DNA from 3 places in the Arthrobacter sp. Marseille-P9274 genome. Region 3 is predicted to be linked to each of the others. Evidence: riboswitches for the same ligand, from Rfam matches in the RefSeq annotation. Region 3 holds a riboswitch; each other region holds the start of a gene.
What was found. A riboswitch is a leader RNA that binds a small molecule or an ion and turns the genes downstream of it on or off. The one in region 3 is predicted to bind thiamine pyrophosphate.
Positions count from the first base shown of each region.

Region 1: linked by a shared signal. The riboswitch ahead of thiO (glycine oxidase ThiO) and the one ahead of OC550_RS04050 (ECF transporter S component) in region 3 are both predicted to bind thiamine pyrophosphate.
Region 2: linked by a shared signal. The riboswitch ahead of thiD (bifunctional hydroxymethylpyrimidine kinase/phosphomethylpyrimidine kinase) and the one ahead of OC550_RS04050 (ECF transporter S component) in region 3 are both predicted to bind thiamine pyrophosphate.

Region 1 is NZ_CAMPOV010000001.1:2,165,961-2,175,923, reverse strand. Features, by position in the region: gene OC550_RS09910 (ferritin-like domain-containing protein) at 1-471, shown strand, start outside; gene thiE (thiamine phosphate synthase) at 472-1,125, opposite strand; TPP riboswitch at 1,210-1,343, shown strand; gene thiO (glycine oxidase ThiO) at 1,341-2,498, shown strand; gene thiS (sulfur carrier protein ThiS) at 2,495-2,731, shown strand; gene OC550_RS09890 (thiazole synthase) at 2,734-3,501, shown strand; gene OC550_RS09885 (4a-hydroxytetrahydrobiopterin dehydratase) at 3,530-4,195, shown strand; gene OC550_RS09880 (hypothetical protein) at 4,237-4,539, opposite strand; gene OC550_RS09875 (DUF3107 domain-containing protein) at 4,556-4,780, opposite strand; gene OC550_RS09870 (TetR/AcrR family transcriptional regulator) at 4,836-5,456, opposite strand; gene moeB (molybdopterin-synthase adenylyltransferase MoeB) at 5,597-6,781, shown strand; gene OC550_RS09860 (glutamyl-tRNA reductase) at 6,831-8,159, opposite strand; gene hemE (uroporphyrinogen decarboxylase) at 8,343-9,404, shown strand; gene hemG (protoporphyrinogen oxidase) at 9,407-9,963, shown strand, end outside.
Region 2 is NZ_CAMPOV010000001.1:1,698,099-1,708,061, reverse strand. Features, by position in the region: gene OC550_RS07775 (ribonuclease E/G) at 320-3,742, shown strand; TPP riboswitch at 3,809-3,905, shown strand; gene thiD (bifunctional hydroxymethylpyrimidine kinase/phosphomethylpyrimidine kinase) at 3,984-5,552, shown strand; gene rplU (50S ribosomal protein L21) at 5,680-5,988, shown strand; gene rpmA (50S ribosomal protein L27) at 6,043-6,306, shown strand; gene obgE (GTPase ObgE) at 6,435-8,000, shown strand; gene proB (glutamate 5-kinase) at 7,990-9,120, shown strand; gene OC550_RS07745 (glutamate-5-semialdehyde dehydrogenase) at 9,173-9,963, shown strand, end outside.
Region 3 is NZ_CAMPOV010000001.1:890,709-900,671, reverse strand. Features, by position in the region: gene OC550_RS04075 (Na+/H+ antiporter subunit D) at 1-1,443, shown strand, start outside; gene OC550_RS04070 (Na+/H+ antiporter subunit E) at 1,443-2,006, shown strand; gene OC550_RS04065 (monovalent cation/H+ antiporter complex subunit F) at 2,003-2,284, shown strand; partial or broken gene mnhG (monovalent cation/H(+) antiporter subunit G) at 2,274-2,621, shown strand; gene OC550_RS04055 (DUF4235 domain-containing protein) at 2,940-3,203, opposite strand; TPP riboswitch at 3,312-3,449, shown strand; gene OC550_RS04050 (ECF transporter S component) at 3,495-4,133, shown strand; gene OC550_RS04045 (ABC transporter ATP-binding protein) at 4,133-5,677, shown strand; gene OC550_RS04040 (energy-coupling factor transporter transmembrane protein EcfT) at 5,674-6,468, shown strand; gene OC550_RS04035 (aminodeoxychorismate lyase) at 6,487-7,359, opposite strand; gene cls (cardiolipin synthase) at 7,446-8,924, shown strand; gene pabB (aminodeoxychorismate synthase component I) at 9,016-9,963, opposite strand, start outside.

The DNA of each region.
Region 1 (9,963 bases), 1.3 Mb from region 3:
CGCATGGGCGTCGACGTGCAGACGGCGATGCTGCCGTTCCAGGCCTCGATCGACGCCTTCCATGAGCGGACCCGGCCGGGGGACTGGTATGAGTCGCTGATGAAGGCCTACGTGGCCGATGCGGTTTCCGGCGACTTCTACCGCGCGATCGCCAGCCGGCTTGATCCGCAGACCCGTGAGGTCGTCGCAAGCATCAAGGAAAACAAGGAGCAGCTGGACCTGCTGACCACCCGGCTCGCGCAGGCTCTCCAGGGCAACGAGCGGCTGGCCTCGCGGCTGGCCCTGTGGGGGCGGCGCCTGGTCGGCGAGGCGCTGACCCAGGCGCAGCGGATCGGAATCGAGCGCTCCTTCCTGGGCGGCCTGCTGGGGTTCGATGAACCCGGAACGCAGGAGACGGTCATCGCCGAGCTGTTCGCGGAACTGACACGGAACCATTCCCGCCGCATGAACGCGCTGGGCCTGACCGCCTGATCACAGCGGGGGCAGCGCCGCCTTCAGCTTGGCCGCCGCGGCCGCGGGATCGTCCGCGTCCGTAATGGCGCGTACGACGACGACCCTCCGGGCACCGGCGCCGGTCACCTCCGCGATGTTGTCCAGCCCGATCCCGCCGATGGCGAACCATGGCTTGGCGGAGTCCACCGCTGCCGACTGCGCCGCGGCTTCCGCCACCAGCTCCAGCCCGACGGCGGTCCGGCCGGGTTTCGTGGGGGTGGCCCACACCGGACCCGTGCAGAAATAGTCCACATCGGCGTCCTCCAGCGCGGCGCCAACCTGCGCCGGCGTATGGGTGGAGCGGCCGATAACGGCCCCGCCGGCCGCACCATTCGACAAGACGCTCCGCGCCGCGGACGGCGGAAGGTCGCGCTGCCCGGCGTGGAAGACCGGTGCGCCGGCGACGGCAGCGAGGTCGGCGCGGTCGTTGACCGACCACAGGCCCGTGTGCCGCGCAGCGACCTCGGCCAGGATGTGCAGCAGATCGAGCTCTTCGGCCGCGTCGAGCGATTTGTCCCGGAGCTGGATAATATCGACGCCGCCGGCGTAGGCGGCGTCCAGGAACTGTTCAAAATCGCCCTGCGCCTTACGGGCATCCGTGCACAGGTACAGCCGGGCTGAGCTCAAATCCATAGCTGTAACCATAACCTCGCGGCGGCACCGCCGGATCGGCCGGTTGTCACATCCGCGCCGCCCGGCCCGCCATGAGTACACTGGTGGCGACACTGCGGGAGCCTGACCCCGCGGCGCCGGCCTCGTGAGCCGGAGCCGACAGGCTGAGAGGGTGCTTGGCACCGACCGTTGAACCTGATCCGGTTCGTACCGGCGTAGGGAAGGAATGACGGACTTTGGCTGTTCAAAAACATCTGGCTGTGGTCGGCGCCGGCATCGTCGGACTCGGCATTGCCTGGGAGGCCTCGCGCCGCGGGCACCGCGTGACCGTGATCGACCCCGCGCCCGCGTCCGGAGCGACGTTCGCCGCCGCCGGGATGCTGGCCCCGGTCAGCGAGCTGTGCTACCAGGAGGAGCAGCTGCTCGCGTTGACCCTGGCGTCCGCCCGGCTGTACCCGGACTTCCTGCAGGGGCTGGGCCATACCGGACACCATACTGCGGGAACGCTGGTAGCGGCCTTCGATGCGGCCGACCGGCTGGCCCTTGAGGACCTGCGCCAGGCCCAGCTGGCCCAAGGACTGCGGGTGGAACGGCTGACCAGCCGCGAGGCCCGCCGGCTGGAGCCGGCGTTGTCCCCGGCCCTGTCCGGAGCCTTCCTCGCTCCCGACGACCACCAGATCGATCCGCGCACCCTGTCCGCGGCGTTGCTGGACGCGCTCGCCGAGGCCGGGGCCGGCATGGTACGCCGGCGGGCCGCCGCACTGGCGAGATCGGGCACCGGGGAGGTGACCGGCGTCGTCCTCGATGACGGCACGCAGGTTGCGGCGGACGAGACAGTGGTGGCCAACGGGCTGGGCGCCGCGGCCCTGGACGGGCTGCCCGCATCCCTGCGTCTGCCGCTGCGGCCGGTCTACGGCGACATCCTGCGCCTGCGGGTTCCCCAGGCGCTGCGGCCGCTCGTGCGTCTGACGGTGCGCGGGCTCGTGCGCGGCCTGCCGGTCTACGTAGTGCCGCGCGAGGACGGGACCGTGGTTATTGGCGCCACTTCGCGGGAAGACGGCTCGGACGCACCGTCAGCGGGCGGCGTCTACCAGCTGCTGCGCGACGCCCAGGCGCTGGTGCCTGCGGTCGCCGAGCTTCAGCTCGAGGAGACCACCTGCCGGGCGCGGCCGGGCACGCCGGACAATGCGCCGCTGCTGGGGCGGGTGGCGGAGGCGGGAGAAGAAGTGCCGGGATTGCTGGTCGCCACCGGCTTCTTCCGGCACGGGGTTCTGCTGGCACCAGCGGCCGCCAAGGTCTGCACCGATCTGGCGGAGGGCCTGCCGGTGCCCGCGGAACTGCTGCAGTTCCGGCCGGACCGCTTCAGCACAAGTATGGAAGGAAGCCAACGATGAATATCACTCTCAACGGGGATCGGCAGCCGGTCGCCGAGGGGATGACCCTGCTGGAACTGGTCGCCGCCACGACGGGCCGGCGCCTGACGGCGGAGGGCAAACCGGACGACGGCGGACGGCTGGGCGTCGCGGTGGCGCTGAACGCCGAAGTGGCCCCGCGCGGAAGCTGGGCGGGCACGCTGCTGTCCGATGGCGACGGCGTGGAACTGATCACCGCGGTGCAGGGAGGCTAGCAATGGACGAGCTGGTTATTGACGGAGCCCGGCTGGGATCGCGGCTGATCATGGGCACCGGGGGAGCGCCCAGCCTGGACGGACTGGGCACAGCCCTGCAGGCGTCCGGCACTGAGCTGACCACGGTGGCGATGCGGCGCTACAGCCCGGACACCGGTGCCTCGCTGTTCGCCCTGCTGGAGCGGCAAGGCATCCGCATCCTGCCGAACACCGCCGGCTGCTTCACCGCCAGGGAGGCGGTGCTGACGGCGGAGCTGGCACGCGAGGCGCTGGAGACGGACTGGGTCAAGCTGGAGGTTATCGCCGACGAGGAAACCTTGCTGCCCGACGCGGCGGAACTGCTGGAGGCGACGGAACAGCTGGTCGGCCGCGGGTTCAAGGTCTTCGCCTACACCAACGACGACCCGGTCCTGGCCCGGCGGCTCGAACTCCTCGGCGCCGTGGCCGTGATGCCCCTCGGTGCACCGATCGGCACCGGGCTGGGCATCCTCAACCCGCACAACATCGAGCTGATCGCGTCCCGGGCCGGCGTGCCGGTGGTGCTCGACGCCGGCATCGGCACCGCCTCGGACGCCGCGCTCGCGATGGAGCTCGGCTGCGACGCCGTCCTGCTGGCCACCGCGGTCACCCGGGCGCAGGACCCGGTGCGGATGGCGGAGGCCTTCAAACATGCCGTGATCGCCGGTAGGCTGGCCGCAACGGCCGGGCGGATCCCCAAGCGCCGGCATGCGCTGGCTTCTTCGGCCTTCGCCGGCCGTCCTGACCTGTAGCCTGGAGAGCCTGACGGCCGGAGGAACAATGAGCGCGCACGACATTCTGGACCGGACACAGATCGACCAGCAGCTGCGGACGCTGCCGCACTGGCGCTACCGGCAGGGAGGGCTGGTCACGGTGTACAAGCTGGAGAACGGCAGGGCGGCGCTGGACTTCATCGCGGCGGCGGGAGACCTGGCCGAGGAGTCGAACCACCACCCGGATCTGGACTGGCGCTACAACCGCGTGTTCCTCCGGCTGACCTCGCACGACGCCGGCGGGGAGGTCACCACCCGGGACATCTCCGCAGCCGCCTCGCTCAGCGAGCTCGCCGAGCGGCTGGGTGCGGACGCGCGTCCGCAGGAGTACCGGAGTTTCGCGCTCGCGGCGGACACCACGGACCCGGCGCAGATTTCCGGCCTCTGGAAGACGGCGCTGGGCTACAAGGAGGGCTGGCAGGGGGAGCTGGTGGACCCGTTCGGCCGCGGCCCCAACGTGTGGTTCCAGCAAACGGGCAGTCCGGCCCGGTCCCGGCTGCACCTGGACGTGTACTACCCGCTCAGCGACATCGCGCCGGTTGTGGCGGCGGCGGCCGATGCGGGCGGAGTCCTGGACGACGCGCACGCCCCGTCCTGGACGATCGCCACGGACGCGGATGGCAACCGCATCTGCCTATGCACCGAGCATCCGGACAGCGAGGACGGGGCCTGACGGGGACCGGCCTGAGGTCGGCTGGTGCGCGGTAGCGGCAGCTAGGTGCGCAGCGCCGCTTCCAGCCGCGACAGGTCGGCCGCCGTCCGCCGGCGTCCCAGGAACCAGGCCGTCAGCCAGGCCGCCGGCAGGGAGACGGCCAGGGGCAGCAGCCAGCTGAGGAAATAGACGCCGGGCTCGGAACCGAGACCGAAGGCCATCAGGACCAGCCACAGCAGGACGGCCGCGACGATGCCGGCCGCCGCGGGAACCAGCGCCCCGTAAGCCTGGCGCTTCTTATCGGCCGCCCAGACGACGGCGCCCGCGGCGCCCGCGCCCAGAATCAGCAGGACCAGTTCGACCATGGGCCGCCCTGACGGCCTAGAGGGCGCCGAAACCGACGCGGCGGGGTTCCTCGGCGCCGATTTCGACGTAGCCCAGCACGTTGGCGGGCACGATAATCAGGTTGCCCTTGGCATCCTTCAAGCGCAGTTCCGCGCCGCCGTTCATCGCGCGGGAAACCAGCTCGGCGACCTCGTCCGCCGTATCCGGAGAATCGATGACAAGTTCCCGGCCGACGTTCTGGATTCCGATCTTGATTTCCACGCTTTTGCCTCCTGATTACGCTGTGCTGAAAGTTCCGTACGAGTCGAAATCTATCCTAGGTTTCCTTCGGGAAACGTGAAATTCCGCGCCAAGCTAAACGGTAAATGAGGTCCACGGCGTCCTCGCGCTTCAGCTCCCCGCTGGTCTGCAGCCAGTAGCGGGCGCTGATCTGCGCCATGCCGGCCAGCGAGCGGCCGAGCAGCGTGGACTCCGCCTCGGACAGCTTGGTCTCCTCGGCGATCACCGCGGCGATGGCCGAGGCCAGGCGGGCGTTGAAATCCTCCAGGCGGCCGCTGACGTCCGGGTCATTGTTGAGGTCGGATTCGAAGACCAGCCGGTGAGCCTGGCTTTCCTGCGCGATGAAGCGGAAGTAGGCGTCCATGGTGGCATGCACCCGGAGCTTGTTGTCCGATGTGGAGTTCAGGGCGGCCATGAGCATCGCGTTCAGCGATGCGAGGTGGTGGTCCAGCAGGGCGAGGTAGAGCTCCCGCTTCCCGGGGAAATGCTGGTACAGCACCGGCTTGCTGACCCTGGCCGTTTCCGCGATCTCGTCCATGGCGGCGCCGTGGTAGCCGTTGGCGACGAACACCTCGTGGGCCGCCTGCAGCAATTGGCGGCGCCGTTCCTCGCGCGGCAGCCGGGCGGGCCGGGCAGCCGGTCGGGATTCAGTGCTCACAGTCGTAGGACCTATCCGGCGCGCGTTGGGCCGCGTCGCCATTTCGCGGGTAAATCAGCTCTCAATGGGCAAGTTTACCCGGCGGGCGCGGACGGGTTCATTTTTGTCCGCATTCTGCCCGCTGCGCGTAGATTGGCACTATGAGCACGCAGGAATCCGTGGCGCTGCCGCCGCTCGTGCAGCCCGCCGCAGCCTTGACCCCGGAAGAGATGCAGCGCTACTCGCGCCATCTGATCATCCCGGAGGTGGGGCTGCAGGGCCAGCTGCGGCTGAAAAACGCGAGGGTGCTGGTCATCGGGGCGGGGGGCCTGGGCTCGCCCGCCATGCTCTACCTGGCCGCCGCAGGCGTGGGCACCATCGGCATCGTCGACGACGACGTGGTCGAGGCGAGCAACCTCCAGCGGCAGGTGATCCACACGGTGCGGGACCTTGGGCGGAGCAAAGCCCAATCCGCGCGGGACAGCATCCTGGACCTGAACCCGGGCACCGCCGTCGTACTTCACGAAACCAGGCTGGACGCCACCAACGCGCTGGACATCTTTGCCGGCTACGACGTGATCCTCGACGGGACGGACAACTTCGCCACGCGATACCTTGTCAACGACGCCGCTGCGATCCTGGGCAAGCCCTACGTCTGGGGATCGATCCTGCGCTTCGACGGTCAGGTCAGCGTCTTCTGGGACCGGTACGGGCCGAACTACCGCGACCTCTACCCCGAGGCGCCGCCGCCCGGCTCCGTTCCCTCCTGCGCCGAGGGCGGGGTGCTCGGCGTGCTGTGCGCCCAGATCGGCTCGGTCATGGTTAACGAGGCGATCAAGCTGATCACCGGGATCGGCACCACCCTGCTGGGCCGCGTGCTGGTATTCAACGCCCTCCAGATGAGCTGGCGGGAGCTGAAGGTCCGCAAGGACCCGCACGGGGAGCCGATCACGAAGCTGGCGGACTACGAAGCCTTCTGCGGCGTGGGCCCGGCCCCGGTCGTGGACGCCGGGCACACCGTCAGCGCGACGGAACTTGCCGGGATGCTGCGGTCAAGGGACGACGGCGGCGCGTCCTTTGAGCTGATCGACGTCCGGGAGCCGGGGGAGTACGAGATCGTGCACATCCCCGGCGCGAGGCTGGTGCCCAAGGGCCGGATCCTCTCCGGCGAGGCGGTGGGGGAGCTGCCGCGGGACAAGGAACTGATCCTGCACTGCAAGAGCGGAGCGAGGTCGGCCGAGGTGCTGCGGGATTTGCTGGACCATGGCTACACCAAAGTGCGCCATCTCGACGGCGGGGTCCTCGCCTGGGTGCGCGACGTGGAACCGGAGAAGGCGGTCTACTGAGAGGCGGCCGTCGGGCGGAGGCTCGAACCGCGGTCAGTTGGAGTCGCGGTCAGGCGGACGCGGCCTCGCCCGGCTCTGCCCGGCGCGGCACCGGGCAGTTGTCCTCGGCTGCGGCCGGGGCGGCTTCTCCCATGCTGATGCCGTAGAGGGCCTCCAGCGCGGCGATGTATTCGTGCTGGCGGCCGTCCGCGGCGAGTTCGCGGGCCCGGACCGTAGGCAGGTGGAGCAACTGCTTGACCATGCGCCGCATGGCGAACTCGACTTCCTGCGCCGGACCGGTGCAGCCGTGCTGCGAGCGGACCTTCTCCAGCTCCGTCTCCAGGACGGCCATGGTGTGGCGGCGCAGGGCGACGATGGCGGTGTCGATGGTGCGGGCCTGCTGCTCTTCCTCGAAGGCGCGGGCGGCGTGGCTGACGATCTCGGCGGCCTGGTGGACCGACTCGGCCTGCTCCTCGGGAGCGGCGAGCCGGACGGACTCGAGCGTGATCAGGTCCACGCCGTCCAGATCGCCGACGGCGGGCTCGAAATCGTGGGTCAGGGCGAGGTCGATGATGATCAGCGGCTTGTCGGTCCCGCGGCGGACCTCCTCCACGCGCTCCGCGCTGACCTGCTGGTCGCTGCCGCTGCAGCCGATGACCACGTCCGCCGCCGCCAGCGCGGCCGGGAGGGTCTCCTCCGTCAGCGGGGTTCCGCCCCGGGTCGCGGTGAAGGTCCGTGCGCGTCCCGAGGACGAGTAGACGGCCACGTTGGCGCAGGAGCGCTCGCGCAGCAGGGCCATAGTGGCGCCAGCGTAGGCGCCGGTGCCGAAAACGACGACGTTCTTGCCGGACCAGTCGCGGTCCTCCGCCAGGTCGGTGGCCAGTTCGAGCGCGACCGAGACGATGGACAGGCCGCGCCCGCCGAGTGCGGTCTGGGCGCCGACGTCCTTGGCCGTGCGGGACGCGGTCTGGAAGAGCCTGACGAGCGCGCCGCTGGCGGTGCCGGCCTGCTGGGCGACGTTGAGGGCGCGGCGTACCTGGCCGGCGATCTCACGTTCCCCGATGACGGCGGAATCCAGTCCGGCACCGACGGAAAACAGATGCCGGGCCACATCGGACCCGGTGTTGGTGGTGAAGGAGCGCGAGACGAGCTGTTCGTCCAGCCCGGACTGGCGGGCGATCTCGGCGACCACGGCCGAGCGGGCGGCCTCGATGTCCGTATCGGCACCGGTTTCGCAGTAGAACTCGACGCGGTTGCAGGTGGCCAGGACGACGGCACCGGAAACAGGCATTCCGTCTGCGAGCACGTTGGCAGCGACCTCGGAGGAGCCGGCGCTCAGGCGGGCAACAGTTTCGAGGTCCAGATCGGAATGCGTCGCAACGAGAGATAGTAAGACCACAGCGTTTCCCATCTTAGCCGCCGGCGGTCCGGCGAATCTTGTAAGGATGCCCTGTTAACCCTGTGTTTGGGTCGGATTCATCCGTGATTTTAGCCACTGGGGGCGGTGAGGCTCTCGTCCGCGCCGGTCCGCCGGGCCCGCTCCGTTGGCTTTGGCGCCGGACCACAGGGCAGAATCGGGGGTATGACCTTGAATGCTTCCCACCCCCTGATGGACGGCCGCACTGCGGACTCAGCCCTGATCACTGCCTACCGCGGAGGGAAGCCGGAACGCCGGCCGGTCTGGTTCATGCGCCAGGCGGGGCGTTCCTTGCCTGAGTACCGGGAGGTCCGCCGCGGCATCGGCATGCTGGACTCGTGCCTCAAGCCGGAGCTGGCGGCTGAAATCACGCTGCAGCCGGTCCGGCGGCACGACGTGGACGCCGGTATTTTCTTCTCGGACATCGTCATTCCGCTCAAGCTGGCCGGGGTCGACGTCGATATTGTTCCCGGCATCGGGCCGGTGCTCGGTGCTCCCGTGCGCACCGCGGCCGACGTCGCCAATCTGCCGGTCCTGGACGACGCGGCCCTCGAGCCGATCCGGGAAGCCGTCCGGCTGACCGTGGCGGAGCTCGGCAGCAAGCCGTTGATCGGCTTCGCCGGCGCGCCGTTCACCCTGGCGGCCTACATGGTCGAAGGCAAGCCCTCCCGGGACCATCTTGGTCCGCGGACCATGATGCACGCGGAGCCGGAAACCTGGCGGGCGCTGACGGACTGGGCGGCCGACGCCTCCGGCAAGTTCCTCCGGGCCCAGCTGGAAGCCGGTGCCAGTGCCGGGCAGCTCTTCGACTCCTGGGCCGGTTCGCTGGGGCTCGCTGATTACCGCCGGCACGTCGCCCCGGCATCGGCCCGGGCCCTCGACCACGTCCGCGACCTGGGTGCCCCGCTGGTCCACTTCGGCACCGGTACCTCCGAGCTGCTGGGGGCGATGCGCGACGTGGGTGTCGATGTCATCGGCGTGGACTACCGGCTGCCGCTCGACGAGGCCAACCGGCGCCTGGGCGGCACCACCCCGCTGCAGGGCAACATCGATCCGGCGCTGCTGGCCGCTCCGTGGGAGGTGCTTGAGGCCCACGTCCGCGAGGTGATTGCCGCCGGAGCCGCCGCACCGGGCCACGTCCTCAACCTGGGCCACGGCGTCCCGCCGGAAACCGACCCGGAGGTGCTGACGCGCGTCGTCGAACTGATCCACGAGGTGGAACTCTAGCCATGCCGCACCGCGCACAGCAGTCCCGGCTGCCGGCCGCGATCGTGGTCGGCGGCGGGATCGCCGGGCTCGTCTCGGCCCGTGAACTGGCCCTGCACGGCGTCAGGGTGACGGTGCTCGAGGCCGCCGAGCGCTGCGGCGGCTGCGTCACCCGGCATGAGGTCGCCGGCTTCATGCTCGATGCCGGCGCCGAATCCTTTGCCACCCGCACCCGCACGGTCTCCGATCTGGCCGCCGAGCTGGGGCTGGGGGAGGAGCTGGTCCAGCCGGACCCCGCCGGTGCCTGGCTGCAGCTGCCAGATGCGGTCCAGCCGCTGCCGAAGAGCGGCATCCTGGGCATCCCCGCCGACCCGCTGGACCCGGCCATCGTCGCCGCGATCGGCCGGACGGCGGCCCTGCGCGCCGCGGCTGACAAGGTGCTGCCGCTGGGCAACCTGCTGGGCAAGGACAACCTGAGCCTGGGCGAACTGGTCCGCGCCCGGATGGGCGGCGCAGTCCTGGAGCGGCTGGTCGCGCCGGTGGCGGCCGGCGTCTACTCGGCCGACCCGGACGTGCTGGA
Region 2 (9,963 bases), 810 kb from region 3:
TGGAACCACATGCCACTACCGGTCCAGCGACAGGCTTCCAGGTTTGTCGGCGATGCTTCCGGTTAGCAAGTCCCATCATCCGGATGGGACGCGCGGAATCCGCCAGACAACCCTACCGATGAAGAGAATAGACGCGGTAGTAGGAAAAGCGCCGCTGGTCCCCGGGTGTGCTGCGCTCCCTAGATGGCGCGAACCCGGGCGATATAACAATGACTTCCGGTGACGGGCGGCCGAAAGGCCCGAAGAATAACCGGCAAACCGCCCTTGGGGGCGCCGGAATGTGGCCGGCGCCAGAGGGGGCTGGAGTGCAGATTTAAAGATGGATATTGAACAGCAGAACCCGGAAGCACAAGGCGACGCAGCCGTAGAGACGGGGACAGGGCCTTCCACGCCCCCGGCGAAGCGGGCCGTGCGGACCCGCCGGAAGGCCGCCGTCGAACTGGACTTGGCGGCGTCGTCGGACGAACTGCCCCTGGAGACGCCGGTGCCGGCCCGGACCCGCGTGCGCCGCACCCGAAAAACCGCGGAGGTGTCTTCCGCCGCCAAGGACTCCGTCGACATCCCGCCGATGCCGGCCGAGCCGCCGGCCGTCGGCGCCCCGGAAGGGCCCGCCGATGCGGCACCGGCGCAGGACAGCGACGCCCAGCCCGCCGGGACGGAGGCTCCGGCCAAGCCCAAGACGACCCGCCGCAGGAAGGCTGCGCCCAAGGCCGAGGCTCCGGCCGAGCAGCCCGCCGGGACCTCGGTCGGCCAGGCAGCAGCCGACGCCGCCACCAGCGAGGCCCCCGCCGAGGTGGCCGCCGCCCCGGCGGCACCCGCGCCGGAGGCAGCCGGCACCCCGGAGCAGCCCGCGGCAGTTGAGACGGCTGGCACCGAAGCCGAAACCGCCGGCACCGAAGCGGACTCCGTGGAGTCGGCCCCGGCGCCGGCACGGGCCCGCCGGACCCGCACTTCGTCGCGGACGAAGCCGGCCGCGAAACCTGACGAAGCCTCCGCTGATTCCGCCGCGGCCGCGCCTGCGGCTGGCTCAGCCGTCGAGGCCGCCCCGGCAGCGGCTCCCGCTGGTGAAGCCGCCCCCGCAGCGGGGACCCGTGCCGAAGCGACGGAAACCCCCAAGGACCAGCCCGCCGCCGACCAGCCCGCCGGTGAAACCCCGGCCGGGGAGGAAGCGCCGCTGGATCCGTTCGCTGTGCCCGAGTCGCCGGTGTCGCTGCTGTTCCATGCGCCGGACCTGACCACGGTCCGCCCCGCCCGGCCCGCGGAGGAGCCCGAGCCGGCCGAAGCGGCCGAGGAGGAGGAGGAGGGCGGCCGGCGCCGAAGCCGACGGAACCGGCGCTCGAAGAGCAAGAACCGTACCGACGTCGTCGAAGAGGCCACCGCGGAAGAAACCCCTGCCGCCACGGAAGAGGAAGCCGCCCCCGAAGCGGCTGACGGGGTGACGGCACGCCGCCGTCGCCGTCGCCGCCGCGGCGACCAGGACCTGGAGCTGACGGGCGGCCACGACGATGATCCGCCCAACACGATCACGCGGGTCCGCGCACCCCGGCCGGTCAGCGAAACCGCGCCGAGCAACCGCGTCTCTTCCGTCAAGGGCTCGACCCGGCTCGAGGCCAAGAAGCAGCGGCGCCGGGAGTCCCGGGAGTCGGGCCGCCGCCGCCAGGTCATCACCGAGGCCGAGTTCCTCGCACGCCGGGAGTCCGTGGACCGGCAGATGGTCGTACGCCAGCGCGATGACCGCATCCAGATTGCCGTCCTCGAGGACGGCGTGCTGGCCGAGCACTTCGTCTCGAAGACCCAGCAGGACTCGCTGATCGGCAACGTTTACCTGGGCAAGGTCCAGAACGTCCTGCCGAGCATGGAGGCGGCGTTCGTTGACATCGGACGCGGCCGCAACGCCGTGCTTTACGCCGGCGAGGTCAACTGGGACGCAGCGCAGTTGGACGGCCAGCCCCGCCGTATCGAGAACGCCCTCAAGTCCGGCGACTCAGTGCTGGTGCAGGTCACCAAGGACCCCGTCGGCCACAAGGGAGCCCGGCTGACCAGCCAGGTCTCCCTGCCCGGCAGGTTCCTGGTCTACGTGCCCGGCGGGTCGATGACAGGCATCTCGCGCAAGCTGCCGGATGTCGAGCGCAACCGGCTCAAGAAGATCCTCAAGGAGCACGTGCCCGAGGGCGCCGGCGTCATCGTGCGCACGGCTGCAGAAGGCGCCAGCGAGGAAGAGTTGATGAATGACATCAATCGGCTGCGCGCCCAGTGGGAAGGCATCGACAGCAGGGCCAAGTCGAACAAGACGCTGCCGCCCGAGATGCTCTACGCCGAGCCTGACCTGACCATCAAGGTCGTACGCGACGTGTTCAACGAGGACTTCTCCAAGCTCATCGTCTCCGGCGAGGAAGCCTGGGACACCATCGAGGCCTACGTGACCTACGTGGCCCCGGATCTGGTGGACCGCCTGGAGAAGTGGAGCGCGGACGAGGACATCTTCTCGGCCAACCGGATCGACGAACTGATCCACAAGGCGCTCGAGCGCAAGGTCTTCCTGCCCTCCGGCGGCTCCCTCGTGATCGACCGGACCGAGGCCATGACCGTGGTGGACGTCAACACCGGCAAGTTCACCGGATCGGGCGGCAACCTCGAAGAGACCGTTACCAAGAACAACCTCGAGGCGGCGGAGGAAGTCGTCCGGCAGCTGCGCCTGCGCGATATCGGCGGCATCATCGTCATCGACTTCATCGACATGGTGCTCGAGGCCAACCGCGACCTGGTCCTGCGGCGGCTCGTTGAATGCCTCGGCCGTGACCGGACCAAGCATCAGGTGGCCGAGGTGACGTCCCTGGGCCTGGTCCAGATGACGCGCAAGCGCATGGGCACCGGCCTGCTGGAGGTGTTCGGCGAAAACTGCGAGCACTGCGGCGGCAGGGGCGTTGTGACCCACGACGAACCGATCGAGCACCGCCGGGCGGCAGTCGCCGCGGAGCACCATCAGCACCACGTCCGCGCGGAGAAGCCCCCGCGTCCGGAGCGGCCGTCGCGCAGCGAGAAGCGCCGGAACCGCGGCCAAGGCAGCCAGGGCGCGGGCCAGCCGGCGGAGGCTGTCCACGAGGCGCCGCAGCCGGACGACGCGGAGCGCCAGGCCAAGGCCCAGGCCACCCGGGCCGCGCTGGCGAACATTGCCGCCGCAGCCCAGGCCGCGCATGAGGCCGAGGACCACGCCCATGAGCTGGCCGAGGCGGGCACCGCCCCGTCCGGGCCGGTCCTGAAGATCAACGGCGAGGAAGTGGCGCTGCCGCGGGCCGAGCACAGCCCGGCCGCCGCCAGCGAAAAGCCGGCCCTGACGCTCGAGAACCTGACCGAGGCCTTCGACCGGGTCAGCCCCGAGGTCAAGGCGGAGAAGGCCGCCGCGGCCGAGGCCCGGCCGAGCGCGGCGCCGGAGCCGTCCGCAGACGCCGCCGCACCCGCCGCTGAACCCCTGCAGTCTGCACCTGTGCAGGCGGAACCGGCGACGGCACCGACCGCACCGACGGGTCGGCGCCGGCGCCACCGGGCCGCCGTACGGCCGCAGGGAGCGGCTAACGCCGAACCCGTCCAGCAGCGCCCCGATGAGCCCGCGGTTGCCGCCGGTGTTGCCGGCGCAGCCCGCAGGGTGTCTGTCTCCGCGCCGGAGGCCAAGCCGGCCCAGCCGGAGAAGAAGGCCGCCGAACCGGTGATCCTGGGCGTCGGAGTTCCCGCTTCCGAACTCTGATCGCGGCAGCAACGACGCCGCCGGGTGCCTCCTGCTGAGCACCCGGCGGCGTTTTGCTATGCTGGCGTCAGTGACACGGGGTGCCGGCAACGCCGGCTGAGATGGATACCCGTTGAACCTGAACCAGTTAGGACTGGCGGAGGGATTGTCACACGGCTCCATCGGCGTTGCCTCTTCGTTCCGCTTGTTCCGCCGCGCTGCCGTGCAACGTTCGCTCCGCCTCTGATCGATGGAGCCAGCAGTGGAAACCCGCAGCATCCCCAGGGTATTGAGCATCGCCGGAACCGACCCGACCGGCGGCGCCGGCATCCAGGCAGACCTGAAGAGCATCGCGGCCAACGGCGGGTACGGCATGGCCGCCGTCACGGCGCTGGTCGCCCAGAACACGCGGGGTGTGCGGAGCGTGCACACGCCGCCGCCCTCGTTCCTGGCGGAACAGCTGGCATCGGTCAGCGACGACGTCGAGATCGACGCCGTGAAGATCGGCATGCTCGGCTCGGCGGACATTATTGAGGCGGTCGGTGAGTGGCTCGCGGAAACCGCGCCCGCCGTCGTCGTTATTGATCCGGTGATGGTGGCGACCAGCGGCGACCGGCTGCTGGAACCGGCGGCGGAGGAATCCCTGCGTCTGCTGCTGCGGCACGCCCACCTGGTCACTCCCAACCTTCCGGAACTCGGGGTACTGCTCAACGAGCCGGTGGCGGAAGACTGGGATGCGGCGCTGGCGCAGGGCCGTACGCTCTCGCGCCGCTACGGGACCATCGTGCTGGTGAAGGGCGGACATCTGCCCGGCGGCGACTGCCCCGACGCACTGGTGGACGTGAACGGCCGGCTCGCTGACGACGTCGTCGAATTCCGTTCGGCGCGCGTGGCCACGGCCAACACGCATGGCACCGGCTGCTCCCTCTCCTCGGCGATGGCGACGGTTCAGGCCCGGACGGGGGACTGGACCGAGTCGCTGAAGCAGGTGAAGGAGTGGCTCTTCGGCGCGCTGGTCCGCGCCGACGAGTTGGAAGTCGGCCGCGGCAACGGGCCGATCCACCACTTCCACCACCACACCCCGCTGCCACCAACCGCCTTCAGCGCCGAGTGCTGGGAAGACATCACTGGCCTGCGCAAGGGAATTTTCGCCCTCGACTTCATCCGCCAGCTGGGTGACGGGTCGCTGCCGGAGGCGGACTTCGGCTACTACCTCGCGCAGGACGCGCTCTATCTGTCCGGCTATTCGCGCGCGCTGGCGCTGGCCAGCAGCTTGGCGCCGACGGCGGGGGAGCAGCTGTTCTGGGCGAAGGGCGCCCGCGACTGCATCGAGGTGGAGGCGCAGTTGCACCGGGAGTGGCTTAGCAACCGGGAGGTTTCCGGCAGGCTCGGGCCGGTGACCAAGCAGTACGTCGACCATCTGCTGGCGACGGCCGCCTCCGGTGGCTACGCCGAGCTCGTTGCGGCCGTCATTCCGTGCTACTGGCTGTATGCGCATGTTGGTGAGGTGCTCCACGGCGCATACCGCGCGTCGGGAGCGGCCGGGCACCCGTACGGGGGCTGGCTGGAAACCTACGCAGACCAGGGGTTCGCGGAGGCGACGCGGCAGGCGGTCGGTATCATGGACGATGTTGCCGCCCGTTCGACCGAGGACGTGCGGCGGCGGATGCTTGAGGCATTCCGTGAGTCCTCGCGCTACGAGCTCCGGTTCTTCGACGCACCGCGGCTGTACGCCGGAGGTTCGTCGGCCTGGGCAGGGGCCGGATCGGCGGGACACGCCACGCCCGACCAGCCGGTATTTGCGGGTTGGAGCGGATATAGCGTAACCTAGATCTTCGGTGCAAACGCCTTCGAAGGGATCATCCCGTTGGCGTGACTGCACAGCGCTGGCGCGGAGCTAAGCAAGCCCGCAGAAGAGCGCGTAAAGGTATCAAACGTCGAGAGAAGTGAGTTCCCAAGTGGTGTACGCGATTGTCCGCGCAGGCGGCCGCCAAGAAAAGGTTTCCGTAGGAGACCTCGTGACCCTTGACCGCGTCCCCGGTGGAGCCGGCAGCACCTTCGAGCTGCCTGCACTGCTCCTGGTCGATGGCGACAAGGTCACCTCCGCAGCTGACGAACTGGCCAAGGTCAAGGTCACTGCCGAGATCGTTGAGAATCTTCGCGGCCCGAAGATTGTCATCCAGAAGTTCAAGAACAAGACCGGCTACAAGAAGCGCCAGGGCTACCGTTCCGAACTGACCAAGGTCAAGGTCACCTCCATCGCTTAATTGCGGTCGGCAGGCTTCCAGCAGTTTCCAAAGACACAAAGGTAGGCATAGCAAATGGCACATAAGAAAGGTGCGAGCTCCACTCGCAACGGTCGCGATTCCAACGCTCAGCGTCTGGGCGTGAAGCGCTTCGGTGGCCAGGTGGTCTCCGCTGGTGAGATCATCGTCCGCCAGCGCGGCACCCACTTCCACCCGGGCGCCAACGTTGGACGCGGCGGCGACGACACTCTGTTCGCCCTCGAGGCCGGAGCCGTTGAATTCGGCACCCGCCGCGGACGTCGTGTGGTCAACATCGTTGCTGCTGCAGCCGCCGAGTAGTTTTCGGCTGTAGACAGCTTTCCAGTGAGGCGGGCCGGCTGGTCCGCCTCACTGGTATTTAACCCGACTAGAATCACCCATGGACCGTCCGTGCGCGACAGGTCCGCCGCACGCAAGAGGAGTTGAACGTGGCAACTTTCGTTGACCGGGTTGTACTGCACGTATCCGGTGGAGACGGCGGCCACGGCTGCGTTTCCGTGAGACGCGAAAAGTTCAAGCCACTGGGCGGTCCCGACGGCGGCAACGGCGGTAACGGCGGCGACGTCATCCTCCGGGTCGACCCGCAGACCACCACGCTGCTGTCCTACCACCACGCGCCGCATCGCCATGCCAGCAACGGCGACTTCGGCAAGGGCGACATGCGTCACGGCAGCAACGGGGAAACCCTCGTCCTGCCGGTCCCGGACGGAACGGTCGTCAAGACCAAGGACGGCAAGGTCCTGGCCGACCTGGTCGGCGAGGGCGCCGAGTACGTCGTGGCCGCGGGCGGCCAGGGCGGCCTGGGCAACGCGGCGCTTTCGTCCCAGAAGCGCAAGGCGCCGGGCTTCGCGCTCCTCGGAGTTCCCGGGGACGAGCGGGACGTGCTGCTGGAGCTGAAGACCATCGCCGACGTCGCGCTGGTCGGCTATCCCTCGGCGGGCAAGTCAAGCCTGATCGCGGCGCTGAGCGCGGCCCGGCCCAAGATCGCCGACTACCCGTTCACCACCCTGGTGCCCAACCTCGGCGTCGTGCAGGCGGGCGATGTCCGCTTCACGATCGCGGACGTCCCCGGACTCATCCCCGGCGCCAGCGAAGGCCGGGGCCTGGGCCACGAGTTCCTCCGCCATGTCGAGCGCTGCGCGGCACTGGTGCACGTGCTGGACTGCGCCAGCCTCGAGTCGGACCGCGACCCGATCACGGACCTCGAGGTGATCGAGGAGGAGCTGGGCGCCTACGCCGTCGACATGAGCTACGCGGGCAGCGAGGGCGTCGTGCCGCTGAACGAACGGCCCCGGCTGGTCGCCCTCAACAAGGTGGACGTCCCGGACGGACGGGACATGGCGGAATACGTGCGGCCGGAACTGGAGCGCCGCGGCTACCGCGTCTTCGAGATCTCCGCTGTCAGCCACGAAGGCCTGCGCCAGCTGAGCTTCGCCATGGCCGAGATCGTTTCCGCCGCCCGCACCAACGCGGCCTCCGCTCCCGCCCCGGCGAGGATCGTGCTGCGGCCCAAGGCGGTCAACGAGGCCGGCTTCACCATCCGCAAGGAAGAGAAGAACCTGGAGCCGCTTTACCGCGTGCTGGGGGAGAAGCCCGAGCGGTGGGTAAAGCAGACGGACTTCAACAACGACGAGGCCGTCGGCTACCTCTCCGACCGGCTGGCGAAGCTTGGGGTCGAGGACCAGCTGTTCAAGGCCGGTGCGGTGCCCGGTTCAACAGTGGTGATCGGCGAGGACGACGCCGTGGTCTTCGACTGGGAGCCGACCATGATGGGCGGCGCCGAGCTGCTCGCCGGCACCCCGCGCGGCACGGATCTGCGCCTCGCAGACTTCAGCAGCCGGCCCACCCGCAGCCAGAAGCGCCAGGAACAGCAGGACCGCAAGGACGCCAAGGCCGCCGCCCGCGCCGAACTCGAAGCGGAGCGCAAGGCAGGCATCTGGACCGAATCGGCCAACTACAAGGGGGCCGCTGCGGAAGACGGCGATGACCAGTAAGGTCCCCGCGGTGGACCGGTCCATGTTGCGGACCGCGCGCCGCCTGGTCGTCAAAGTCGGATCGTCCTCGCTGACCTCCGTTGCCGGCGGCATCGCGGAAGACGCGCTGCTGGACCTGGTGGAGGTGCTGGCCGCCCGGCGCAACCGGGGCACCGAGCTGATCCTGGTCTCCTCGGGGGCGATCGCGGCGGGGCTGGCCCCGCTGGGTCTCGCCCGCCGCCCGCGGGACCTGGCCACCCAGCAGGCCGCGGCCAGCGTCGGCCAGGGCCTGCTGATGGCCCGCTACACGCAGGCCTTCGGCGCCCATGGCGTCGCCGTCAGCCAGGTGCTGCTGACGGCCGAGGACCTGATGCGCCGCCAGCAGTACGCCAACGCATACCGCGCGCTGAACCGCTTGCTGCACCTCGGCGTCGTTCCCATTGTCAACGAAAACGACACGGTGGCGACCCACGAAATCCGCTTCGGGGACAACGACCGCCTCGCCGCCCTCGTCGCGCACCTCGTCAAGGCGGAGGCGCTCGTGCTGCTCTCCGATGTCGACGCGCTCTACGACGGACCGCCCAAGGCCGGTGCCAAGCGGATTCCGCAGGTCAACGGCCCGCAGGACCTCGAGGGCGTCAGCATCGGGAGCACGGGCAAGGCCGGGGTCGGAACCGGCGGCATGGTGACCAAGGTCGAGGCCGCCACCATCGCCGCCGAATCCGGGATCCCGGCGCTGGTCACCTCGACCCCGAACGCCGCGGAAGCGCTGGAGGGGAACGACGTCGGCACCTGGTTCAGCGTCAACGGTTCCCGCCGCCCGGTTCGGCTCTTGTGGCTGGCACATTTGGCCACCGTGCAGGGGCGCCTGACCCTTGACGACGGCGCCGTGCAGGCGGTGCGTGAGCGTCACCGGTCGCTGCTGCCCGCCGGGATCACCACGGTCAAGGGCACATTCGAGCCCGGCGACCCGGTGGAACTGGCGGATCTGGAGGGCCACATCGTCGCGCGCGGGCTCGTCAACTTCTCCTCCTACGAACTGCCCCGCATGCTGGGACGCTCCACGAAGGAACTCGGCGCGAGCCTCGGCCGGCAGTACGAGCGCGAGGTCGTGCATGTTGACGACCTGGTGGTCCTGTGACGCGTCCGTAACGCTGGACGGCGCGCCGCTCCACACCGGCTAAAATCGCAGTATGACCCAGACAGCTCCTTCCCAGGCAACTTCCGGTGACGAGCAGGCCGCTGCCGAGCGGCCGGATGCAGTGACGGCCGTCCGGGCCATCGCAGACCGGGCCAGGACCGCCTCGCGCCGCATGGCCAGGGCCAACCGGTCCTGGAAGGACAAGGCCCTGCTGGAGATCGCCGACTCGCTGCTGGCTAAGCGGGACCTGATCCTGCACGCCAACCGCCTGGACGTCGAAGCCGGGCGCGAAAACGGCACAAGCACCGCCTTGCTGGACCGGCTCAGCCTGTCGGCCGAACGCATCGCGTCGCTCGCCGATGCGCTGAAGAACCTCGCGGGCCAGCCGGATCCGGTCGGCACGGTCATGCGCGGCCAGACGCTGCCGAACGGCCTGCGCCTGCGCCAGGTCCACGTGCCGATGGGTGTGGTGGCCGCGATCTACGAGGCCCGGCCCAACGTCACCGTGGACATCGCCGGCCTGGCGCTCAAGAGCGGCAACGCCGTGGTCCTGCGCGGCGGCAGCGCGGCGGCGCAGACGAACGTTGCGCTGATCGGGGTCATCCGCGACGCCCTGGACAGGGTCGGCCTGCCGGCCGACGCCGTGCAGAGCGTCGACGAGTATGGCCGCGAGGGTGCCAACGCGCTGATGCAGGCGCGCGGCCGGATCGATGTCCTGATTCCCCGCGGCGGCCGCGACCTGATCCAGACCGTGGTCAACAACGCCAAGGTCCCCGTCATCGAGACGGGCGAGGGCAACGTGCACATCTTCCTCGACGAATCGGCCAACACCGAGATGGCCGT
Region 3 (9,963 bases):
GTTCCGCCGTTCGGGATCAACATGGTGGTGGACGAACTGTCCTCGCTGATGCTGGTGATTTCCACCTGCGTGAGCCTGTCCGTGCTGGTGTACGCGGCCGGTCAGGGCATGGCCGACGGGGACGAGGACGGGCCGGTCTCGATCTTCCACCCGACGTTCCTGATCCTGGTGGCGGGCGTTTCGAACGCCTTCCTGACCGGCGACCTGTTCAACCTCTACGTGGGCTTCGAGATCCTGCTGACGGCCAGCTACGTGCTGATGACCATGGGCGGCACCGGGCCGCGGGTCCGTGCGGGCGTGACGTACGTGGTGGTCAGCGTCATCTCCTCGATGCTGTTCCTGCTGTCCATCGGTATGATCTACGCCGCCACCGGCACGGTGAACATGGCGGACCTCGCTGTGAAGCTGGGCGAACTGGACAGCTCGACGCAGATGATCCTGCATTTGATGCTGGTGGTCGCGTTCGGCATCAAGGCCGCGGTGTTCCCGCTGTCCTTCTGGCTCCCCGACTCCTATCCGACGGCGCCGGCGCCGGTCACGGCGGTGTTCGCCGGCCTGCTCACCAAGGTTGGCGTGTACGCCCTGATCCGCACCGAGACGCTGCTGTTCCCGGGGGACCGGATCAACAACTTCCTGATGATTGTCGCGCTGCTGACCATGGTGGTCGGCATCCTCGGCGCGCTAGCGCAGATCGACATCAAGCGAATGCTGTCCTTCACGCTCGTTAGCCACATTGGCTACATGGTCTTCGGGCTGGCGCTGGGGTCGGCGCTCGGGCTGGCCTCCACGGTCTATTACGTGGCCCACCACATCACCGTCCAGACAAGTCTTTTCCTGGTCACCGGTTTGATCGAGCGGCGCGGCGGGACCTCCAACATGGACCGGTTGGGCGGACTGGCCCGGCTGTCGCCGCTGCTGGCGATCCTGTTCTTCGTGCCCGCGATGAACCTGGCCGGGATCCCGCCGTTCTCCGGCTTCCTTGGCAAGCTGGGCCTGCTCCAGGCCGGCGTCGACCTGGGTACGCCGCTGGCCTACCTGTTGGTGGTCGGCGGCGTGCTGACCTCGCTGCTGACCCTGCTGGCCATGGCGCGGGTCTGGAACCGTGCCTTCTGGCGCACTCCGGCGGACGCGGAGCATCCGGACCCGGTCCTGCTGGCCGCCGTCCCTGACCGTGCGCCCCGCGGGGAGCACCTCGTGCCGGCGAAGGCTCCCGCCGCCGCCCTGCAGGTTGCGGCCGGAAAGGCGCCGCAGCCGACCAGCAACGTGCTGCCCAAGAGCATGGTTGGCGCCACGATCGGCCTCGTCGTCCTCGGCGTCGCGCTGACGGTGTTCGCCGGCCCGCTCTTCCAGCTCAGCGAACAGGCGGGCCTGGGCCTGCTGGAACGCGTGCCCTATATCGAAGCGGTGCTCGGGGCCGGCGCGGCGGAAGGAGCGCAGCCGTGATGCGCACCCGGATCCCGCTGCTGACCGAAATCCCGCTGCTCGTCTGGCTGGTCGTCCTGTGGGGTGCCCTGTGGCAGGACTACAGCGCGGGCAACCTCATCTTCGGCCTGGCCATCGCGCTCGTCGTCGTCAATGTCTTCTACCTGCCGCCGGTGGAGCTGGGCGGCAGACTCAATGTCCTCGCCGGCCTGGTCTTCGTGGTGCAGTTCATCGGCAACGTGGCGGTAGCCAGTTTCCAGGTCCTGTGGGTGGCCCTGACCAAGGGGCCGCGGACCAGGAACGCGGTGCTGGCGGTCCGGCTGCGCAGCCGCTCCGACCTGATCGTGACCGCCACTGGACACACCATCTCGCTCATCCCCGGGAGCCTCGTGGTGGACGTGGACCGATCCACCTCCACGCTCTACCTGCACTGCCTGGACATCGAATCCCCGGAGGGGGCCGAGCGGTTCCGGGACCAGGTGCTGCGGATCGAGGAAGGGCTGATCAAGAGCATCGGCAGCAAGGAGGAACTGGCCATCGTCAGGGACGGAAAACTGCAGGGGCAGCGGGGAGGCGCACGATGACCGGCATCATGGACGTTGTGCTGGTCATCGTCGGCGCGATCCTGACGATCGCGGCCGCGGTGGCGATCTTCCGCATCGTGAAGGGCCCCTCGATCCTGGACCGGGTGATGGGGATCGACGTCCTGCTCGCGATCGTCTGTGCCGGCATCATCGCCGACATGGCGGTCCGGAAGCACCAGGACAACATGACCCTCGTGGTCATCATTTCGCTGGTCGGCTTCATCGGCTCCGTCGCCGTGGCCCGCTACGTGATCGACAGGCGGCCCCATGAACACTGACGCTGTCCTCGAAATCCTCGCCGCGGCGTGCCTGGTCGTCGGCTCGCTGATGTCCCTGGCCGCGGCCATCGGCATGCTGCGCTTTCCGGACCTGCTCTCGCGCATGCATGCCGCTACCAAGCCGCAGGTCTTCGGCCTGTTCCTGCTCCTCATGGGGCTGGCCCTGCAGCTGCGCAGCTGGGCCGCGGTTCCGGTGCTGATCCTCGCGTGGCTGTTCCAGCTGCTCACCGTCCCGGTCTCGGCCCACATGGTCGGCCGCGCGGGTTACCGGACTAAGCACCTGCGCAGGGACACGCTGAGCATCGACGAACTGGACGAAGTGGTCCGCAAGGCGGCGGAAGAAGAAAACCTGCCCGTTCCCGAGGAGCCCGGGAGTGCCAATGCGGACGAGGCGGAGGAGTTCGACACCGCGGCCGCGGAAGCCGAGCTGGCGGCGGAGTCGGCGGCGCGGGCGGACCTGCGCCGGGACGCCGACGGCGCTGCCGGACCAGCGCCGGGACGCTGAGGTGCTGCCGGACCAGCGCCGGGACGCTGAGGTGCTGCCGGACCTGCGCCGGGAACCGGCGGTGCTGCCGGAGTTGCCGGAGCTGCGGGCCGCCGGATAACGACGACGGAGGCCAGGAGCGCGCCTGGCCTCCGTCGTCGTTATTTACCCCTAGACCAGGTCCCGCGTCTTCGTGAAGCGGTTGATGGCCTGCTGCGTCCCGCGCTGGGAGAGCACGCGGATCATGGCGCTGACGGCGCCGGAGATCACCGCGAACACCAGAGTGGCGCGGAGGGTGTTCTCCATCGCCTCGGTGTCCTGCTTCGGGGAATCCTTCCCCGTGACCAGCTTCCAGAGGATGTCGATCAGCTTCGCTCCGGCCAAACCGGCCGCGATGCTGACGCCGGTGCCCATCAGCTTCAAGATCAAATGCATTGCCGCTCCCTTGAGTAGGTAATCGTCATTTACGCCCAGCCTAACCGCTCGGCGCCGATGGGAGCTTAGGGCGGGCCGGAGTGTAGACTTGAAGGCGCTGATAACAGCACATGACGACAGGGGAGCGTCCGATCCGGGAAGGCGGCAGCAGCCGTGCACCGGGCGGGACGCTGAGAGTGCGGCCAACCGCAGACCCTCGAACCTGCTCCGGTTAGTACCGGCGAAGGGAGTCGAGTTCTCAGGGCTGCCCGTATCGGGCTGCCCTCCCCTCCTGGACCTCAGGAGGATTCCATGAGCACCTTTGAACATTCCGCGCCGGCGGCGGCCCGCAAACCCAACTACAGTTGGCGCGTCGTCGACATCGTGGTCGCGGCACTGATCGCCGTGGCCGGCGGCGTCATTTTCTGGGCCTGGTCCCAGGGCGCCAACGTCGTTTCCGCGCCGGTGAACGCCCTGTATCCGCCGCTGACCGGGCTATACGCCGGCGGCTGGATGATCCCGGCCGTGCTCGGGATGCTGATCATTCGCAAGCCGGGCGCCGCGCTGTTCTGCGAGACCGTCGCCGCTACGGGCGAACTGATCATGGGCTCGCAGTACGGCACCACGGTGCTGCTCTCCGGCATACTGCAGGGCCTGGGCGCCGAGCTGGTCTTCGCGGCATTCCTGTACCGGAAGTTCAACCTGCCGGTCGCGCTGCTCGCCGGGGCCGGGGCGGGGCTGTTCTGCGGACTGAATGATTCCTTCGCGCCGTGGGGCTGGAACATCGCGTACGAGGCGGGGGACAAGCTGTTCTACATCGTCTGCACGGCGATCTCCGGGGCGGTCATTGCCGGGGCCCTGTCCTGGGTGGCCACCCGCGGCCTGGCCAGGACCGGGGCGCTCAGCTCCTTCGCGTCCCGCAAGGCGGCGACCGAGCCCGTCTTTTCCTGATGGCTGCCTCGGTAGCAGACGCGGCGGGAACCACCGCGGCAACGCGGCCGGCCTCGGTTTCCGCGCGGGGCTGGGGCTGGCGCCATGCCGGCCGGACCGCGCCGGCCGTCCACGGACTGGACCTGGACATCCGGCCGGGCGAACGGGTGCTGCTGCTGGGCGCCTCGGGGGCCGGAAAATCCACGCTCCTGCACGCCCTGGCCGGGGTCCTGGGCGACGACGACGACGGGGCCGACGAGGCGGGCACACTGCTGATCGACGGGACGCCGCCGCGCGGGCAGCGCGGGCGTGCCGGCCTGATGCAGCAGGACCCCGAGACCCAGGTGGTGCTGTCGCGCCTGGGCGACGACGTCGCCTTCGGCGCCGAGAACCTGGCCGTGCCGCGGGACGAAATCTGGCGGCGCGTCGGCGAGGCGCTGGACGACGTCGGACTCGGCGGCCTGGCCCTGGACCACCCCACGTCCGCCCTCTCCGGCGGGCAGAAACAGCGGCTCGCGCTGGCCGGGATCCTGGCCATGCGTCCGGGTCTGGTCCTGCTCGACGAGCCCACGGCCAACCTGGACCCGGCCGGGGTGCTGGAGGTGCGCGACGCCGTCGGCCGCAGCCTGGACAAGACCGGAGCCACGATGATCGTCGTCGAGCACCGGGTCGCCGTCTGGAAGGACCTTGTCGACCGGATCGTCGTGCTGCAGCCGGGCCTCTCCGCGTCGGGAGCCCAGCAGTCCGCCGTGCTGTTGGACTGGCGGCCCGGCGAGGTGCTCGACCAGGCCGGCCGGATGCTGGCGGCGGCGGGGGTGTGGGTTCCCGGGCTGGTCCCTGCGACCCGGCCCCGGGCCAATTCCGGCAGCGGCGAACTCCTGCTGGCGGCCGAGCGCCTGGCCGTCTCCCGGGAACCCGCCCGCCGCCGCGGCCGCGGCAGGGCGCCGGTCCAGTCGGGGATCGACGCCGAGGTGTCCGCCGGCCGGGCACTGACGGTCACCGGCCCCAACGGCGCGGGGAAATCGACCTTTGCGCTCACCCTCGGTGGACTGCTGGCACCGGCTTACGGCAAGGTGGGCGCCGCCGTCGGCCTCGCCGCAGGTGCCGGGACGGACCCCTTCAAATGGAAGGCGAAGCAGCTCATCGCGCGGATCGGCACGGTCTTCCAGGAACCCGAGCACCAGTTCGTCACCGGCACGGTGCTGGATGAACTGATGGTCGGCCCGCGGCACCTGGGCCGGGGCGCCGAGGCCGTGGACGAGTTGCTCGCGCGGCTGCGCCTGGACCACCTCACCGAGGCCAACCCCTATACACTCTCCGGCGGCGAGAAGCGCCGGCTCTCCGTGGCCACCGTGCTGGCGGCCCGCCCCCAGGTGCTGGTGCTGGACGAGCCGACCTTCGGGCAGGACGCCCGGACCTGGGCCGAGCTCGCGTCCTTCCTGACCGAGCTCCTCGACGCCGGCACGGCCGTCGTTTCGGTGACGCACGACGAGGAATTCACCGCCGTCCTCGGCGGCTCGGAGCTGCGGCTCGGGTCCGCACGGCTGGAAGCGGGTGCGGCATGAGGGAAGTGCTGACCATTGGCGGCAACTCCGCGCCGCTGACCCGCGCCAACCCGCTGGCCAAGTTCGCTGCCGTGGTCTTTATCACCGCGGTGCTCGCTGTCTCCATCGACTGGGTGTCGGCCGGGACGGCGCTGGCCGCCGAGGTCGCCCTCTTCGGGCTGGCCGGGCTGACCCTGCGCCTGCTGTGGCAGCGGGGCTGGCCGCTGATCATCGCCGCCGCGGTGGGCGGCTGGAGCACCGCGATCCTTTCGGCGGACAGCGGGCGGATCCTGGTCGACGCGGGCATCTGGTCGATCAGCGAAGGGTCCCTCGAACTGGGACTCGGCTTCATGCTGCGCGGGCTGGCCATCGCACTGCCCGCGATCCTGCTGATGAGCTGCACCGACCCGACCGACCTGGCGGACGCGCTGGCCCAGAAGGCCAGGCTGCCGCACCGTTTTGTCCTGGGCACGCTGGCGGCCATGCGCCTGGTGGGGCTCATGGCCGAGGAATGGCAGACCATCGGCATGGCCCGCCGCGCCCGCGGCATCGGCTCGCACGGCACTCCGCTGCAGCGACTGCGGGCGACGTTGGGGCAGAGCTTCGGGCTGCTGGTCCAGGCCGTGCGCCGCGCCTCCCGCCTGGCCGTCACCATGGAGGCCCGGGGCTTCGGCGGCGCCGAGCGCACCTGGGCGCGGGAATCGACCTTCGCCCGGATCGACATCTGGGTGGTGCTCGGCGGGGCGCTCATCGCGGCGGCCGCCTTGGCCGCCGCCGTCACCGCCGGTACGTGGAACCCCGTGCTTTCCTGAGCCGCTGAGCCGGGCGGCTCAGTCCTGGCTGCCCTCGGCCAGCAGCTTCATGAGCTCCTCGGTCATGGGCCCGGACACCGGGATCGGCTTCCCGTCGATGCTCTTGACCGGGGCCAGCAGGCGGATGCTCGAGACGAGCCACACGGCGTCCGCTTCCAGCAGGTGGTGCGGCTGCAGGGGACCGTAGCCGAGCTGCCAACCGGCGGCCGCGGCGGCCTTGAACAGCGCCCCCTGCGAGGTCCCGGGCAGAATCCCGTTCTCGAGCAGCGGCGTGACCAGCGTCTTCACGCCGTCGTGTTCGGTGGCCATCAGGACCGTCGACGTCGGCCCCTCGAGCACCAGGCCGTCGGTCGAGGTGAAGATGACGTCGTCCGCCCCGTGCGCCTTGGCATAGCGCAGGGCGGCCATGTTCACCGCATAGGAGAGGGTCTTGGCGCCGAGCAGCAGCCACGGGGCGCGCTCGGCCAGCGAGCTGTCGTAACCACGGTCCAGAAGCAGGATGTCCACGCCCTCGCGGCGCTGCTTCCGGCCGACCGGCCCGGCCGCATTCGCCTGCACCCACGCCGTCGGCCGGCACGCGCCTTCCACGCCGCGGGTGACCAGGAGCTTGATCACGATTTCCTCGGCCGGGGGATGCTCGGCCAGCGCGGTTGCGATGGCCCGCCGCCAGCTGTCGGCGGACGGGATGTCCAGTTCCATGGTCCGGGCGGACTTTGCCAGGCGGTCCAGATGCGCGCCGACTTTGCGTGCCACGCCATCCACGGCGAGCATGGATTCGAAGATGCCGTCCCCGCGGGTGGCACCGAGGTCCGTGGCCATTAGCTGGGGCTGTGCAGGGTCTGCAACCCTGCCGTTCTCATGGGCCGGGTCGAGAAACACCAAAACTGTCATGGCTTCAGCTTAGATTGCTCCCGCCGGCAGATTAGGCTGGGGGAAGACGCGCCGGGGGACGGCGGGAAGAAAGGACGGATACTGCCGTGCTGTGGTCGCTTGCCGGTTTCGGGACACTCCCGGACTGGGCTGTCGTTCTGCTGACCGTGGTGGACTTTGCCATCCGGATCGCCGCGCTGGGCATCGTGCCGGGCAACCGCCGCCCCACCACCGCGATGGCCTGGCTGCTGGCCATCTTTTTCGTGCCGCTCGTGGGCCTCGCGCTGTTCTTTATGTTCGGCAGATTCCGGCTCTCGGACCGCCGGATCGCCAAGCAGATGGAGACCAACCGCCGTGTGCAGGCGGCCACCCAGAACCTGGAGGAGCCGCGCAGCGAACGAGAGGCTCCGGGCTGGGTGCACTCCGCGGCGGAGCTGAACCGGAGGCTCGGCTCCTTCCCGATGGTGGACAGCAACCACGTGGAGCTCTACCCGGACTACAAGGGGTCCATCGCCGCGATGGCCAAGGCCGTGCGCGAGGCGCAGGAGTTCGTGAACATCGAGTTCTACATCATGTCCCGCGACGACGTCACCGGTGAACTGTTCGATGCGCTGAAGGAGGCCGCCGGCCGCGGCGTGCGCGTACGGCTGCTGTTCGACCACCTGGGCGCCATGCGCGTCAAGGGCTACCGGCAGTTCCTGAAATGGCTGCAGGACAGCGGGATCGACTGGCGCCGGATGCTGCCGCTGCTTCCCGTCCAGGGCCAGTGGCGCCGCATCGACCTGCGCAACCACCGCAAGATCCTGGTGGTCGACGGTCGCGTCGCGTTCACCGGGTCCCAGAACCTGATCCATCCGGGCTACCACCGGGCCTCGAGCGCCCGCGTCGGCCGCCAATGGGTGGAGCTGATGGCCCGCTACGAAGGGCCCATCGTCACGGCGCTGAACATCGTCTTCGCCACCGACTGGTCCAGCGAAACCGACGACACGCTCGAGGGCGAACTGTTCACGCCGGCCCCGTCCCGCGAGCCGGGCCCAATGACCTGCCAGGTAGTGCCCAGCGGTCCGGGCTTCGCCACCGAGAACAACCTGCGGCTGTTCAACACGCTGATCTACGCCGCGGTCGAGCGGCTCTCCGTCTGCAGCCCCTACTTTGTCCCCGACGACTCGCTCCTGTACGCCATTACGACGGCGGCGCAACGGGGCGTCGACGTCGAACTCTTTGTTTCCGAACAGGGGGACCAGTTCCTGGTCCACCACGCCCAGCGGTCCTACTACCAGGCCCTGCTCGAGGCCGGCGTGCGGATCTATCTGTACCCGAAACCCTTCGTCCTGCACGCCAAGCACTTCACGGTGGACGACGAGATTGCCGTGCTGGGCTCGAGCAATATGGACATGCGCTCCTTCTCGCTCAACCTCGAGGTGTCCGTCATGATGCTGGGCGACGGCGTTGTGGGGCGGATGCGCAAGGTCCAGGACAGCTACCGGGAAGTCTCCAGGGAGATCACGCTGGAGGAGTGGACCAAGCGCAGCCGGCTGGAACGCTACGTGGACAACGTCGCCCGGCTGACCGCGACGCTGCAGTAGGACGTCCCGACGGCTGGCTCCGCGCGCTCCGGACCAGTCGGCCGGGTGGCACCGGCCGCCCGGGCCCGGGTCTTCCCGGCCCGGGCAGCGGTCAGTCCGGGAAGGCGGCGCCGAGGGCCGAGAGCACCCCGAAGGCCTTCGCCCGGACTTCGTCCCACTCTGCGGCCGGATCCGAATCGGCGGTGATGGCACCGCCCACTCCAAGGCTGAGCCGGCTGCCGTGGCGGACCAGCGTGCGGATCACGACGGACAGGTCGGAGGCGCCGCTGAGCGAAAAGTAGCCGGCCGCCCCGGAGTAGATGCCGCGGGGGCCGGATTCCAGGCGATCGAGGATGGCCATGGTGCTGATCTTCGGCGCGCCGGTCATGGAACCGGCCGGGAAGGCGGCGGCCACGGCCTCCGCCCGGGACGCGTCCGGCAGGAGCTGCGCATCGATGGTGGAGACCATCTGGTGCACGGTGGCGTAGCTTTCGATCGCGCACAGCCGGCTCACCCGGAGCGTCCCCGGCACGGCATAGTGGCTGAGGTCGTTGCGCAGCAGGTCCACGATCATGATGTTCTCGGCCCGGTCCTTCGGACTCGCCGCCAGCTCGGCCCTGGCCGCCGCATCCTCCGCCGGATCCTCCAGCCGCCGACGCGTGCCCTTGATCGGCTCCGCCCGCAGCCACCCGTCGGCGCGGATGCTCATGAACCGCTCCGGGGACGTGCTGGCCACCGTCAGGTCGCCGAACCGCAGGTAGGTGGCAAAGGGTGCGGGATTACGACGGCGGAGCGCCAGGTAGGTGTCCAAGTCGTCAAGGTCCGGAGAAGCCTCGGCAGCCAGCTCCGTGGTCAGGCAGATTTCGTAGGAATTGCCCTCCGTGATCTCCGCCTGTGCCCGGCGCACCTTGTCCAGGTAGGAGGCCCGGCTGTCCCGCAGCGTGAAGGCCGGAGCCTCGGGGGCGGAGGAGTCTTCCTGCTGTTCCCCGCCGTGTCCGGGCGCGCCGGCGGCCAGCGGTTCGATGGCCTGGCGGGCCTGCTCCCGCCACTGCGCCGCCTC